2 regions of the Staphylococcus lloydii genome follow, and region 1 is predicted to be linked to the other one. Evidence: predicted binding sites of a transcription regulator. Region 1 holds the regulator's gene; the other holds the start of a gene.
What was found. Region 1 encodes LexA, which represses DNA repair genes until DNA is damaged. Its sites were predicted from a motif close to CGAACATATGTTCG; they were not measured.
Positions count from the first base shown of each region.

Region 1 (7,931 bases):
TAACTGATTCTTTATATTCAGCTGATTGTTGATCGAATGCGTGCCAGTTTGGCATAGATACAACACGTACGCCTTTACCTTGTGCATCTAAATCTTTAGCAGCATCTACAGCTAAGTTAACTTCTGAGCCAGTTGCTAATAATAAGAATTCCGCGTCTTTTTCAGACTCATATACAACATAAGCACCTTTACGAACGCCTTCTTCAACTACTTCTTTAGGTAAATCTAAAGTAGTTAAGTTTTGACGAGTTAATACTAATGATGTTGGTGTTTTTTCAGATTCTAATGCTACTTCCCAAGCTACACGAGTTTCGTTACCATCAGCTGGACGAATAACGTTCATATTAGGAATAGCACGTAATCCTGCTAATTGTTCAACAGGTTCGTGTGTTGGACCATCTTCCCCAACTGCAATTGAGTCATGAGTGAAAATAAACGTTGAGTTAAGACCCATAATTGCTGATAATCTTAACGCTGGTTTTAAGTAGTCACTAAATACGAAGAAAGTTGCACCATAAGGATGTAAACCGCCGTGTGCAGCCATACCATTAACGGCAGCTCCCATTGCAAATTCACGTACACCAAACCAAATGTTTTTACCTTCTGGAGTTGTAGCATTAAAGTCATCAGAATCTTTAACGTTTGATTTGTTTGAACCAGCTAAATCGGCTGAACCACCAAAGAATGAAGGGACAGTTTTACTAACTGCTTGGATAACTTCGCCAGAGTCAGCACGAGATGCGCCACTGTGACCTGCTTCAAATTCAGGTAAAGCATCACGATAATTTTCTGGTAATTTACCGCTAATAGCTAATTTAAACTCTTCGCCTAATTCAGGATATTTTGAAGCATATTCTTCAACTAATTTGTTCCATGCTTCTTCATTTTCATTTGCGCGTTTTAACATGTTTTCTTGGAAGATTTCGTAAACTTCTTCTGGAACATTAAAACGTTTTTCTGGATCTAAACCATAATTTTTAAGCGCAAGGTTTCTTTCGTCTTCACCTAAAGGAGCACCATGGACACCATGTGTACCTTCTTTATTTGGTGCACCAAAACCGATAACTGTTTTAACTTCGATCATTGTTGGTGCATCTTGACCTTTAGCTTTTTCGATTGCTTTATCGATAGCATTTAAATCATTACCATCTTTAACTAAGATGTGGTTCCAACCATATGATTCAAAACGTTTTTTAACGTCTTCAGAGAAAGCTTTATTTAAATCACCATCAAGTGAAATATCATTTGAATCATATAAAACGATTAATTTGTCTAATTTATTATGACCAGCAAATGATGCTGCTTCGTGAGAAATACCTTCCATTAAATCACCATCTGAAGCAATTACATAAGTGTAATGGTCAACAACTTTAGCATCTTCTTTATTGAATTTACCTGCTAAATGTTTTTCAGCTAAAGCTAAACCAACTGACATAGCTAAACCTTGTCCTAGTGGACCAGTAGTTACTTCAACGCCATCAGTGTGTCTAAATTCTGGATGACCTGGTGTTTTAGAACCCCATTGTCTAAATTGTTTTAATTCTTCAAGTTCTAAGCTTCCTGATACATGTAATAAACTGTAAAGTAAAGCAGAACCATGACCTGCAGATAATACAAAACGGTCTCTGTTAAAGTAATCTTTTGATTGGGGATTGAAATTCAAGTGGCGAGTCCATAAAGTATACGCCATTGGTGCTGCGCCCATAGGTAAACCTGGGTGCCCTGAGTTTGCTTGTTCAACAGCATCGATACTCAAAGCTCTAATAGTATCAACAGCTAATTGGTCTTTTTTATTAAACATCTAAACGACTTCCTTTCTTAAGTAGCATAACACAACTACTATTATAACTTATTTATCTATTAATTTAAAAAAATAAGATTAGTTTTTGTTATTATCTTGTTCAGTTTCATTTTTTTTATCTAATTTCTGTTTAACTTTATCCGGCGTAACATCATTACCCTCTGGATCAATCACTCTTGTGTTTTCAATTTGTTGTTTGAAACCTTTTCTAAAAGATTGCAAATAGGCTTCTCTAAGCTTTGATTGTTCTTTCGCTTCAGCTTCAGTCAAGCCAGATTCTTTTTTCTTTTTTGCTAATTCATTAATTCTATCAATATCAACTTCTTTATTACTCATAGCAATACCTCCATGCTTTGTTACTCTTAACAAATAGTATCAAAAAAGTGAACGAAACTAAATGTTTTCGCTCACTTTACCATATCTATCTATATAAGGTTGTTATCGAATTATTGCAATCGTTTGGTTCGGTGTATGTTCGTCATTTTCGTCGCTATTTTCATTGGCTTTTACTTCATTTGCTAATGTATCCTTTGATTGATTTGTTATTTTATGGTCCGTCATTTCGTACGTTTGTTCTGATTTATTGTTAAAATCTACTGATAGCAAAAAGATTGTACATAGTATCATAGTGGCTAAAAGTACGATTAAATAAGTTTTATATTGGTTTATATATTGTTTAGTCATTTTCTTCACTCCTAGAACGTTTGTTTGTATTAATAATTTATCAGAACGCTTGTTCTATGTCAACATAAAAACGAACAAATGTTTGTAAAAGGTTACAACACATGCTATAATTAAGACAAATTAATTTAGGGAGTGCCTATTATGAGAGAATTAACTAAACGTCAAACAGAAATTTTCGATTATATTAAGCAAATCGTTCAATCTAAAGGATATCCACCTAGTGTTCGTGAAATAGGAGAAGCCGTAGGTCTTGCTTCGAGCTCAACAGTCCATGGACATTTATCAAGATTAGAAGAAAAAGGTTACATTCGTCGTGATCCTACAAAGCCACGTGCTATAGAAATTGTTTCTGAATTATTAGGTGAATCTGTTAATACTGAAGAAACGATACATGTGCCTGTCATTGGTAAAGTAACTGCTGGTATTCCTATTACTGCAGTTGAAAATGTCGAAGAATATTTCCCTTTACCAGAACATTTCACATCAACACATAATAGCGATATCTTTATACTAAACGTTGTCGGAGATAGTATGATTGAAGCTGGTATTTTAGATGGAGATAAAGTTATCGTCAGAAGTCAAACTATTGCCGAAAATGGAGATATTATTGTAGCTATGACAGAAGAAAATGAAGCTACAGTCAAAAGATTCTATAAAGAAAAAACACGTTATAGACTGCAACCAGAAAATAGTACAATGGATCCTATATATTTAGAACAAGTAACAGTGCTTGGTAAAGTTGTTGGTTTATTTAGAGAAATGTAATTTACACTAGACACTCTCATAAAATTAAATATCTTGTTATCTAAACAATAAAAATAAGCGATTGTGCATATGCGCAATCGCTTATTTCTTTTCTAAGACGTCTTTAATTCTTTCTAATATATCGTCTTTGTTCTTTTGTTTTTTAGCTTTCATAAGCATCTCATCCTTACTAAATAAAGATACCCTGAAAAAATTTTGATAAACCTTAATTTGTATAATTTTCAGTCCAATAAGGTTGATTATCAGAATTGAATGCTACACCAACACCTAGTTTATTGTAAGTTGTGCGCAAAATATTTTTTCTATGACCGAGTGAATTCATTAATCCTTCATGAGCGTATATACTATCAACTTGACCATAGGCTAAATTCTCACCAGCTGCATTGAAATCGATATTATCTGACTTAAGTCTATCGAATGGGGAGTTACCATTTAAATCCGTATGATCAAAATAGTCATGCTTTGCCATATCCTTACTATGTTTTCGTGCAGTATTAGATATTGCAGCATTATAAGTTAAAGTTGATAAGTTGTGTTGCACGCGTTCAGCATTAACAAGATCAAAATTTTGTAGTTCGAAACTCTTTTGTAAATCATCAGATGGCGCACCATATTGACTACGCAAACGATTTTCCATTTGATTACTTACCAATAAAATCGATGTTAAATTATTGTTGTTGTGTTTGTCATAAAATGCTGTTGTATAAATATTATGTTTTTTAAAGGTATCATATTCTTTATTATCAATTTCGTATCGTACGTTACCTTTACGTTTCTCAGTAATAGGTTTACCCAAACGTTGACGCACTACATTTTTAGGAGAACCATATTTTATCTGAGATTGTGATGATATTAAGTTTTGGTTAGTATACAAACCATTAACTTTATTATCAATGTAACTTACCATAACAAAATCATGATAGTCTTTTGTATGATAACTATACCATTTAGTACCGTATTCGTTCGTTGTTATCCTTTGTGCTTTACCTAATTTACTTTCAACCTGTGATTTCGTCATATTCATTTGAATATTATTTAACGCAAATTCTTGTTCGCTTGGAACTTTCAATACATTATTAGCAGTATTGTCATTATTTGTCCAAGCATCAATTTTAGTTCTAGCTTGTTGTTGGACATGCATCATAAAGTCAGGTTCTTTAATAGGTAAAACAATTATTAACCCTAGAAATAAAACAATATAAAATAATAGTTTTCGGATGTTCAACACCTACTAAAATTTAGTCTTTATCACCGTTGAAAATAGAGTTACGTACTATTACATAATCTACCTTTCTTAATGAAGTTAAATCGTTGCCGCCAGCATATGAAATTGAACTTTGTAAATCTTGTTGCATTTCTACTAAAGTATCTTTTAAAGACCCTTTATGTTCAACAAACATTTTTTTACCCTCGACGTTTTTATGTTCACCTTTTTGGAATTCAGAAGCACTACCAAAGTATTCTTTGTATAATTTACCTTCTAATTCAACTGTTTCACCAGGTGATTCTTCGTGGGCAGCAAATAATGAGCCGATCATTACCATAGACGCTCCAAAACGCATAGATTTCGCAATATCACCATTCGTTCTTATACCACCATCAGCAATAATTGGTTTACGCGCTGCTTTACTGCAATGATTTAATGCTGATAATTGCCAGCCACCAGTACCGAAACCTGTTTTAATTTTTGTAATACAAACACGACCAGGTCCAATACCAACTTTAGTAGCATCTGCACCAGCATTTTCTAACTCACGTACGCCTTCTGGAGTACCAACATTACCAGCAATAACAAATGTATCAGGTATATGTTTTTTAATATGTTTAATCATATTAATAACTGAATCAGAGTGTCCATGAGCTATATCAATTGTAATGTACTCTGGAATTGCGTTTTCTGCTTTAAGTTGTTCAACAAATCCAAACTCACGTTCTTTAACTCCTACTGAAATTGACGCAAATAAACCTTGTTCCTGCATTTTGTTAATAAATGGAATACGCGCTTCTTCATCAAAACGGTGCATGATGTAGAAATAATCGTTTTGAGCGAACCATTCAGCTAATGATTCATTCATTACAGTTTGCATATTAGCAGGAACTACAGGCAACTTGAAAGATTTTGGCCCAAATTTTATTGTAGTATCACATTCTGACCTACTATTCACGATACATTTATTCGGTATAAGTTGGATATCTTCATAATCAAAAATTTTCATAATACATAAACCCCTAACATTTTTATTAAAACAACTATTTAATGGTAAGTTTTTTCGCACATTAATGAACAAAATCGTAGTTTCAACTATTAAAAACAACGATTTTTACGAACAATCAATGTTGCTTTCTAGTACCAATAGATAATATACATTGTTTTATATTAAATGTAAACGGACTTTAGTACGAATTTACCAACTAGATTTTTTAACACCAGGAATTTGGCCTTTGTGTGCGTGTTCACGAAAAGCAATTCTAGACATTTCGAATTTTCTCAACACGCCTCTAGGTCGTCCTGTAACTTTACAACGACGTGTTAATCTCGTTGGCGAAGCATCTCGAGGTAATTTGCGTAAAGCTTCATAATCACCTTTCGCTTTCAATTCTTTTCGTAATTCATAATATTTATTAACGAGCGCTTCTCGCTTTTGCTCTTTTGCGATTTTAGATTTTTTTGCCATAATAATTTTCTCCTTTCAAATCGTAATCGTTACGTTTTAATATTATCATATAATTTATATTTCGCAACAATAAAATTTCATTCTACGTATTATGATTTGGATGAATTGATTTATTTCAAAATTTATCATTGAATTATTGCGCTTAATATTACCTTATGATAAAATTTTAAATCGTAAACATTACTAATTAGAGAAAGGATGTTATATTTTGCGCGTAAACATAACTTTAGCTTGCACTGAATGCGGCGATCGTAACTATATAACTACAAAAAACAAGCGTACTAATCCTGAAAGAATTGAATTGAAAAAATTCTGCCCAAGATTAAACAAATATACGTTACATCGCGAAACGAAGTAAAAGCATTAATTTAATCTTATCTTTTTTAATACGACAAAAATCACCACACATGTGGTGATTTTTATTTTTACTAAACAAAATCTTCTATATTATAGAAGAAAAAATACATTTGAGTAATTAAAAACTTCAATTGTAACCACAAGTGAATTGCCACTTAGCATAATAGTGGCTAACTTTGAATCACATTCAATATAAGCATAACGACAGTATCATAAGTTACTAAATAGTAAGAGAGCTAACCCGTAATGGATTAACTCTCTTACTTTTATTATGGGCTTTTACGCCGCAAAGTCTTTAACTATTTTCTTTTTATTAATCAGCAACTTGTAGATCTACGTCATTAATATCAATACCTAACGCTTTTGCTACACCTTTACCATAGTTTTCGTCTGCTTTATAACAATGACGAATATGTCTATGTTGAACTTCTAATGTAGTGCCTTGCATTTCATTTGCTGTATTTTCAAAGATACGTTCTTGCTGTTCTTTAGATTGTAATCTAAATAATTTACCTGGTTGTTCAAAGTAATTGTCATCATCTTGTCTAAAGTCGTATTCATATGCTTCGCCTTCTACTTCAAGACCTGGTTTTTTATATTCAGGTTGGCTTTCAAATGCCCCTTCACTATTAGGGTAATAATGTGGTCCGCCACCTTGGTTATTATCTAAAATTCTCATTTGACCATCTCTACTAAATGGACAAATATTTTCTACTCCTACGCCTTTAGGTTGGTTAACTGGTATTTGCCAATGGTTAACACCTAATCTATAACGTTGAGCGTCACCATATGAGAAAATACGACCTTGTAACATTTTGTCAGGAGAGAAATCAAGTCCTGGTACTATATTCGTTGGCGCGAATGCTGCTTGCTCTACGTCTTGGAAATAGTTATCAGGATTGCGATTTAATTCAAATTCTCCTACTTCAATTAAAGGATAATCTCCTTTATACCATACTTTTGTTAAATCAAACGGATTATCTTTATGGTTACGTGCTTGTTCCTCAGTCATTACTTGGATATACATTTTCCATTTTGGATAATCTTTATTTTCAATTGCTTCAAATAAATCACGTTGTGATGATTCTCTATCATGAGCAATCGTTTGAGCAGCTTCATCTGGTTGTAGGTTTTCAATGCCTTGTTGAGTTCTATGATGGAATTTAACCCATACACGTTCACCTTTATCATTATACATTGAATAAGTATGTGAACCGAAACCATGCATATTACGGAAACCTTTTGGAATACCTCTGTCAGTCATTAAAATCGTTACTTGGTGTAACGCTTCTGGTAATGACGTCCAAAAATCCCAGTTATTTTGTGCACTTCGCATATTTGTTCGTGGATCTCTTTTAACCGCATGGTTTAAACTTGCGAATAATTTAGGATCTCTAAAGAAGAATACTGGTGTGTTATTACCAACTAAATCCCAGTTCCCTTCATCTGTATAGAATTTTAATGCGAAACCTCTAATATCGCGTTCTGCGTCGGCAGCGCCTCGTTCACCTGCTACTGTAGAAAAACGAGCAAACATTTCTGTTTGTTTACCTACTTCTGAAAAGATACTTGCACATGTATATTTTGTTATATCATTTGTAACAGTAAAAGTACCAAATGCACCTGAACCTTTAGCGTGCATACGTCTT
Region 1 covers NZ_CP064056.1:1,519,307-1,527,237, forward strand. The annotation lists gene tkt (transketolase) at 1-1,801, opposite strand, end outside; gene ISP08_RS07430 (DUF896 domain-containing protein) at 1,880-2,137, opposite strand; gene sosA (DNA damage-induced cell division inhibitor SosA) at 2,240-2,485, opposite strand; gene lexA (transcriptional repressor LexA) at 2,627-3,250, shown strand; gene ISP08_RS07445 (CAP domain-containing protein) at 3,456-4,478, opposite strand; gene guaC (GMP reductase) at 4,489-5,466, opposite strand; gene rpsN (30S ribosomal protein S14) at 5,656-5,925, opposite strand; gene rpmG (50S ribosomal protein L33) at 6,134-6,283, shown strand; gene ISP08_RS07465 (catalase) at 6,596-7,931, opposite strand, start outside.

Region 2 (7,931 bases), 510 kb from region 1:
TTGGAATAACCACGTACTTTCGCTTCATTAGTTTGCGCGAATATGTCTCGAATATCGTCAAAAACACCTGTATAAGTGGCAGGGTTTGAACGTGGTGTACGCCCTATTGGTGATTGATCAATATCGATGATACGTTCCAATTGGTCAATACCTTCGACCGCATCACAATCTCCGGGCTTCACTTTAGATTTATTTATTTCTTTTGCTAAGGATTTATATAACACTTGGTTTACAAGAGAACTTTTACCAGAACCAGAAACGCCTGTTACAACGGTCATCGTTGATAATGGAAAATCAACATCGACATTTTTCAAGTTATTGCTACGAGCGCCTTTAACGCTTATTTTTCTATCTGTAATTTCTCGTCTGTGTTCAGGTACATCAATACGCTTTTTGCCACTTAAATATTGGCCTGTCAACGAATCTTTACTCTTCATAACTTGTTTTGGCGTACCACTAGCAACTATTTCGCCACCGTGGTCGCCAGCGCCAGGACCAACATCGACTAAATAGTCCGCAGCACGCATCGTGTCGTCATCATGTTCAACTACTATTAGTGTATTACCTAAATCTCTCATTTCTTTTAACGTTTCGATTAGACGATCATTATCGCGTTGATGTAAGCCGATAGAAGGCTCATCTAAAACATAAAGTACACCAGATAATCTTGATCCTATTTGTGTGGCTAATCTAATACGCTGCGCTTCCCCACCTGATAGTGTGCCAGATGAACGATTTAACGTTAGATATTCTAAACCTACATTAAATAAAAATTTCAAACGTGAAATAATTTCTTTTAATATTTGATTTGCGATCGTTCTATCTTGATTAGATAACTCAATGTTTTCATAGTAATCAAGTGCTTCTTTAATAGATTTATTAATGACTTCTCCAATATTAAGGCCTGATACATAAACAGATAATGCCTCTCTACTTAAACGTTGTCCATGACAAGTTTCACAAGGTAATTCTGTCATATATTTACTCATCATTTCACGAACATATTCAGAAGGAGAATCATGATAACGTCGATTGATATTATTAATGACACCTTCAAATTCCATCGTACGTGTTCTAGTTTGACCGTTACGCTGTTTAAAAGTAAATTCTATTTCTTTGCCTTGTGAGCCATGCATTATAATATCTTTTTGTCTGTCAGTTAATTTTTTGTATGGTTTATCCATATTTATTTTATATACTTCACATACACGTTTTAATAGCGTTGGATAAAAATCTGAACTTGTTGGTTCCCATGGGACGATAGCACCTTCATTAAGCGTTAAATTCTTATCAGGCACAACTAAATCCATATCAACAGTCAGTTTTTGACCTAGACCATCACACGTTGGACACGCACCGAATGGACTATTAAAACTAAACATTCTTGGTTCTAACTCACCAATTGAAAAACCACAAATTGGACATGCATGGTTTTCCGAGAATTTTAATTCTTCGTCACCGATAACATCGACAACGAGATTCCCTTCTGCTAAACGTAAAGCAGTTTCTATAGAGTCCGCTAAACGAGTTTCAATACCTTCTTTAACAACCAGTCTATCAACAACGACTTCAATTGTATGATTTTTGTTTTTATCGAGCTCAGGTACTTCATTAACATCTGTAATTTCACCATCGACACGAACACGAACATAGCCCTTTTTGATAATATCGTCGATTAATTTTTCGTGTGATCCCTTTCGATGTGATACTACAGGCGCAAGTAATTGAATTTTAGTACGTTCTTCTAAATTCAGTATTCTATCTGTCATTTGTTGCACGGTTTGTGATTCAATTTCAATATGATGATTAGGGCAATATGCCTTTCCAACACGTGCGTATAACAAACGAATATAATCATATATCTCCGTTACTGTTGCTACGATAGATCTAGGGTTTTTACTTGTAGTCTTTTGATCGATTGATATTGCAGGTGACAAACCTTCAATCGTATCTACATCTGGTTTATCCATTTGGCCTAAAAATTGACGTGCGTACGCACTTAAAGATTCAACATAACGTCGTTGACCTTCTGCATAAATCGTATCAAAGGCAAGTGAGGATTTACCTGACCCAGAAAGACCAGTCATGACAATCAATTTATTTTTAGGAATCTCAATATCTACACTTTTTAAATTATGGGCACGCGCCCCTTTAACTACAATAGATGGTTCTTTCATATATTAATGTCACCCTTCTGCTTTTAATTCAAATAACATATCTCTGAGTTCAGTAGCTTTTTCAAAGTCTAAGTCTTTTGCTGCCTGTTTCATTTCTTTTTCTATATTTTGAATTGTTTTTTCGCGTTCTTTCTTAGTCATTTTCTTAGGAAGTTCTTTTTGCTGTTGTTCATTAGTATCATCACTTTCAACAGTGGCACTAATAACATCGTGAATTTTCTTGTTAATTGTAGTTGGTGTAATACCATATTTTTCGTTATATGCTGTTTGTATTTCACGACGACGTTCTGTCTCATCAATAGCAAAACGCATAGAGTCAGTTATTTTATCGCCGTACATAATTACTTCACCTTCACTATTACGTGCTGCACGACCAATAGTTTGTACTAATGAGCGTTCTGAACGTAAAAAGCCTTCTTTATCAGCATCTAAAATAACCACTAATGAAACTTCTGGAATATCTATACCCTCTCTTAACAAGTTAATTCCGACAACGACATCATAAGTTCCCATACGTAAATCTCTTATAATTTCAATACGCTCTAATGTTTTAATTTCGGAATGAAGATAATTGACTTTAATACCTGCTTCTTTCATATAAGTTGTCAAATCTTCACTCATTTTTTTCGTTAAAGTGGTAACGAGGACACGTTCATTTTTGTCGATACGTTCCTGAATTTCACCCAATAAGTCATCGATTTGATTTTCAGTAGGACGTACTTCAATTTTAGGGTCTAGCAATCCAGTTGGACGAATAATTTGTTCTACCATTTCGTCTGTATGTTCTAATTCATAAGGACCAGGCGTTGCAGACACATATACCAGTTGATTTGTTTTTTCTTCAAACTCTTCAAATTTTAACGGTCTATTGTCTAAGGCACTAGGTAGTCTAAAGCCATGATCGACGAGCACTTGTTTACGTGCTCTATCTCCGTTATACATCCCTCGTACCTGTGGCAATGTAACATGTGATTCATCGACCATGATAAGCCAATCATCACCAAAGTAATCTAATAATGTATATGGTGTTGAACCTAATGGTCTTAAAGTTAGATGGACTGAATAGTTTTCAATACCAGAACAGAAGCCCATCTCACGCATCATCTCTAAATCATAGTTTGTACGTTGTTCAAGTCTTTGAGCTTCTAATAATTTATTTTCAGATCTTAATTCTTCTAAGCGTTCAGCCAATTCATCTTCTATACGTTGGATAGCTGATTTCATTTTTTCTTCACGGGTTACGAAGTGAGATGCTGGGAAAATAGCAAAGTGTTCGCGTTCGCGTATGACTTCTCCAGTTAAGTAATTCACTTCTCTAATTCTATCTATTTCATCACCGAAAAATTCAACTCGGATACACATTTCTTCACGAGACGCCGGGAAAATTTCAACGACATCGCCACGTACTCTAAATGTACCACGGCGGAAATCAATATCATTACGCGTATATTGCACATCTACTAATTGACGTAACAATTCACTTCTATCCATTTCCATACCAACTCTTACACTAACGACTAAATCTCGATATTCATCTGGATTACCTAAACCATAAATACAACTTACACTAGCAATAATGATAACGTCATCGCGTTCAAACAGAGCACTTGTTGCTGAGTGTCGTAATTGATCTATTTCATCGTTAATAGATGCATCCTTTTCAATAAAAGTATCTGTAGAAGGCACATAAGCTTCAGGTTGATAATAATCATAATAACTAACAAAGTATTCCACTCTGTTTTCAGGGAAAAATTCTTTAAACTCACTGTACAATTGACCAGCCAATGTTTTGTTGTGAGCGATAATGAGTGTTGGTTTACCAACCTCTTTAATAACGTTACTCATCGTAAACGTTTTACCAGTACCTGTAGCACCTAGCAATGTTTGATGTCTTTTGCCTTCATTGATGCCATCGACAATTTTTTGTATAGCTTGAGGTTGATCGCCTTCAGGTTTAAAATCAGAAGCTAATTTAAATGGGTAATGTTCCATATGTGACACATGCCTCCTATTTATTATCGCATTACTGTCTTTATTTATTTAAACTTGTTCGTATTTAACATGTTATTTTCCATAATTCTACATTAGTTATACACTATTTTAACAGATTTGCTACTTTTAATACAAACATTTGTTCGTTGTTGTGAACTTACTTTTGCTCAAATAAAAAACAAACATAGGTTGTGCACTATGTTTGTTTGCGAATGTATATATTATAAAGGTATTTGGACATAACAATCAATTTTACTGTTTGTTGTATCGATTAATCATAATCGTCATCTTTTTTATGAAACTGTAAATTATCTATAATGATATACCCTGCCAAAATGGATACTACATCGATAAAAATGATCCATTCATCGTGAAAGAATCCCTTTTGAACGGATACACCTATTAACACTAACGTTAAAATTGTTCCGACCCATTTACTTCTAGTCAATACGCTAAATAAAATGACTAATACACAAGGGAAAAATGCAGCGAGTATGTACCATATCATATTATTCACTCATTTCTTTTATTGATAATACTCATCGTTGTATCATATAATTCTGACTTTGGAATATATTTTTCTTGCAACATTTCTGGAACGATATTGTCTATAAAATCTTGAACTGAATAAAGGTGGTCAAATTGTGTAATCGTTTCTAGAGACATTTCATAAATTTCATAAAACAACGGCTCTGGATTTCGTTTCTGTATTTCACCTAATGTTTCATATAATAAATCAATCTTATCTGCTACTGATAGGATTTGACCCTCTAACGAGTCATCTTTACCTTCTTGTAGTCTTTCACGATAAATATTTTGAAAATGGTCTGGTATTTCTTCACTAATAAACGTTTCGACCATTTCTTCTTCAACTTGCGAGAATAATTTTTTTAATTCACCACTCGCATATTTCACAGGTGTTTTGATATCCCCGGTAAATATTTCAGCAAAGTCATGGTTTAGTGCTTTTTCATATAAACTCTTCCAATTTACTGTATTACCTTGGTACTCTTCAACAGTACCTAAATATTGCGCAATTTTCGTAACTTTAAACGAGTGCGCCGCTACATTATGTTCAAAGTATTTAAACTTCCCTGGCAGTCTAATTAACGTCTCTAAGTCGGATAAACGTTTAAAATATTGATGTACACCCATGACACATGCCTCCTCGTATATTTAAATAAAGATTATACTTGTTTCTATTAATTGAAGCAAATGTGATTAATATCCCAATACAACATTATCGGGTTTGCTTAACTTAAATTATGCAGTGTTTAGGTGTAATTTTCAAAAATAAAATGACTATAACTAAAATATTCACGCGCCTTCTTATTACAAAACATAATTATCAAGCAATAAGAATAAATGTGGACATATCATAGTTATAGTCATCATTTTGTATTAATGAATATATTGATAAGCTGCAGTATTTTTAATTGTACGGTATGATTTTTGTCCGAAACCTTGCCAATTCATTTCAGAAACGACAATAGAACCATCTTTATTCGTTTTTTCAACTACACCTACATGACCAAGCGGTCCAGCAGTTGTTTGAAAAACTGCACCTACCTCAGGTTTATTATTTACTTTAAATCCTTGATTTTGCGCTGCTGAAGCCCAATTATTAGCATTACCCCATAACGAACTAATTGATTTACCTAATTGTTGACGACGGTCAAATGCATAATATGTACATTGGCCCCAATCGTAATAATTATTATCTCCTGCCAAATCATTATTTTCCTTATTGTACGATGGCTGTTGATATTCGTTAGATTGACTTACCTCATATTGATAAGGATGTGTATTTACATGGTCGTTTTTTGTATATTGTGTTTGATATGAATTTACATATTGCTCACTAGAATCAGTCGTGTTAATTGGAGACAAAGTCATAGTAGGTGGAGATGATGGCGCGGAAGTACTTAAATTACGATTATATGGCAAATTATATGGCGATAAGTGTGCGGAACCTTTTTCCGTAATTGCAATAAGTTGTCCTACTTGCAGCACTTCAGATACGTTAGGGTTTAACTTATAAATTTCTGCTAAGGAAACGTTATATTTTTCACTGATTTTATATAAGGTGTCCCCCGTTTTCACCTCTACAATATCTTGGTCAGGTAATAAGATAGTAGTACCTATTGCAACATGTGATGTACTTTCTGCGAGACCATTCAATTTAATAATGTCTGACGTTGTTGAAGCGTATTTTTCTGCTAATGTACTCAGTTGTGTTTCTCCTTCAGCAACTTGGTGATTCTGACTGGCCGAAGCTGTATGATCTATTAAACCAATTAATGATAAAGAAAAAACAGAACTCGTGATCGTTTTTTTCATGGTGTTATTCAATCCTTTTTAACCGATTTTGTGATTTTAATATAGCATACTTTTTTTAACCGCATGGCACTGTTATCAAGCTGTAATAAAAGCGTTAATTTTATAAATAATAAATGATGCAACCATGCTTTAAATCAACGTTTTTAGAAATCTATTATGTCAATTGGTTAATAAATCTAATGGAAAATTACATATGAAACCACAAAGTTTTCAAACTAAAAAAGATATAATTCATACATTTCATTACGAAGCAAATCGATAAAAAAGTCGCACCTCAATTACTTATCGCCTTAGTGCCATGTTTAATAGCCTAATGATAGCAATGTGGTTACGACTTTATACTTTGTAGCAATTTATTTATTATTTTTCAGCATTTGCCATTTGATTACGTAAATATGCTTCCATGAATGGACCGATATCTCCGTCCATCACTGCATCAACCTTACCGGTTTCTTCATTAGTTCTATGATCTTTGACCATTGAATATGGATGGAAAACATATGATCTAATTTGGCTACCCCAGCCAATCTCTTTTTGTTCACCGCGAATTTCAGCCATTTGTTTTTCTTGTTCTTCTAATTCTAATTGATACAATTTGGCTTTTAACATTTTCATAGCTGCTTCACGGTTTTTAATTTGTGAGCGTTCGTTTTGGTTATTCACAACGATACCAGTTGGATGGTGGGTTATACGAATTGCAGATTCCGTTTTGTTTATGTGCTGACCACCTGCACCTGAAGCTCTGAACGTATCCACTGTAATGTCGTCTGGATTGATTTCAATTTCTATCTCGTTGTTATTAAATTCAGGGATAACGTCACAAGAAGCAAATGAAGTGTGACGTCTACCAGAAGAATCAAATGGTGAGATACGCACTAATCTATGAACACCTTTTTCAGCTTTCAAATAACCATAGGCATTGTGGCCTTTAACGATGATTGTCACACTCTTCACACCTGCTTCATCACCCGGTTGATAATCAGCAGTTTCTACTTTATAGCCTTGTTGTTCACAATAACGCTGGTACATTCTTAAAAGCATGCTCGTCCAATCTTGAGACTCTGTACCGCCTGCTCCAGGATGTAACTCTAATATCGCATTATTTGCATCATATGGTCCATCTAGTAATAGTTGTAATTCAAAGCGTTCAATTTTACCGTTAAATTCATTTATTTGGCTTTCTAAAGCTTCTTTCATATCTTCATCGTTTTCATCTAATAATAACTCATGAGTAGCTGACATATCATCTAATTCATCAGTTAAAGCAGTAAAATCATTAACAACAGATTTTAACGCATTATTTTTATCGATAATATCTTGCGCTTTATTTTGATCATCCCAAAATGTAGGGTCTGCCATCATTTCTTCGTATTCTTGAATATTTGTCTCTTTTTCCTCTAAGTCAAAGAGACCCCCTAAGTT
Region 2 covers NZ_CP064056.1:2,027,647-2,035,577, forward strand. The annotation lists gene uvrA (excinuclease ABC subunit UvrA) at 1-2,177, opposite strand, end outside; gene uvrB (excinuclease ABC subunit UvrB) at 2,187-4,169, opposite strand; gene ISP08_RS09995 (CsbA family protein) at 4,441-4,677, opposite strand; gene ISP08_RS10000 (YfbR-like 5'-deoxynucleotidase) at 4,683-5,324, opposite strand; gene ISP08_RS10005 (CHAP domain-containing protein) at 5,571-6,509, opposite strand; one part of gene prfB (peptide chain release factor 2) at 6,870-7,913, opposite strand; one part of gene prfB (peptide chain release factor 2) at 7,915-7,931, opposite strand, start outside.
Region 2: a site for LexA is predicted at 4,302-4,315, ahead of uvrB (excinuclease ABC subunit UvrB). Genes of this name have one in related genera too.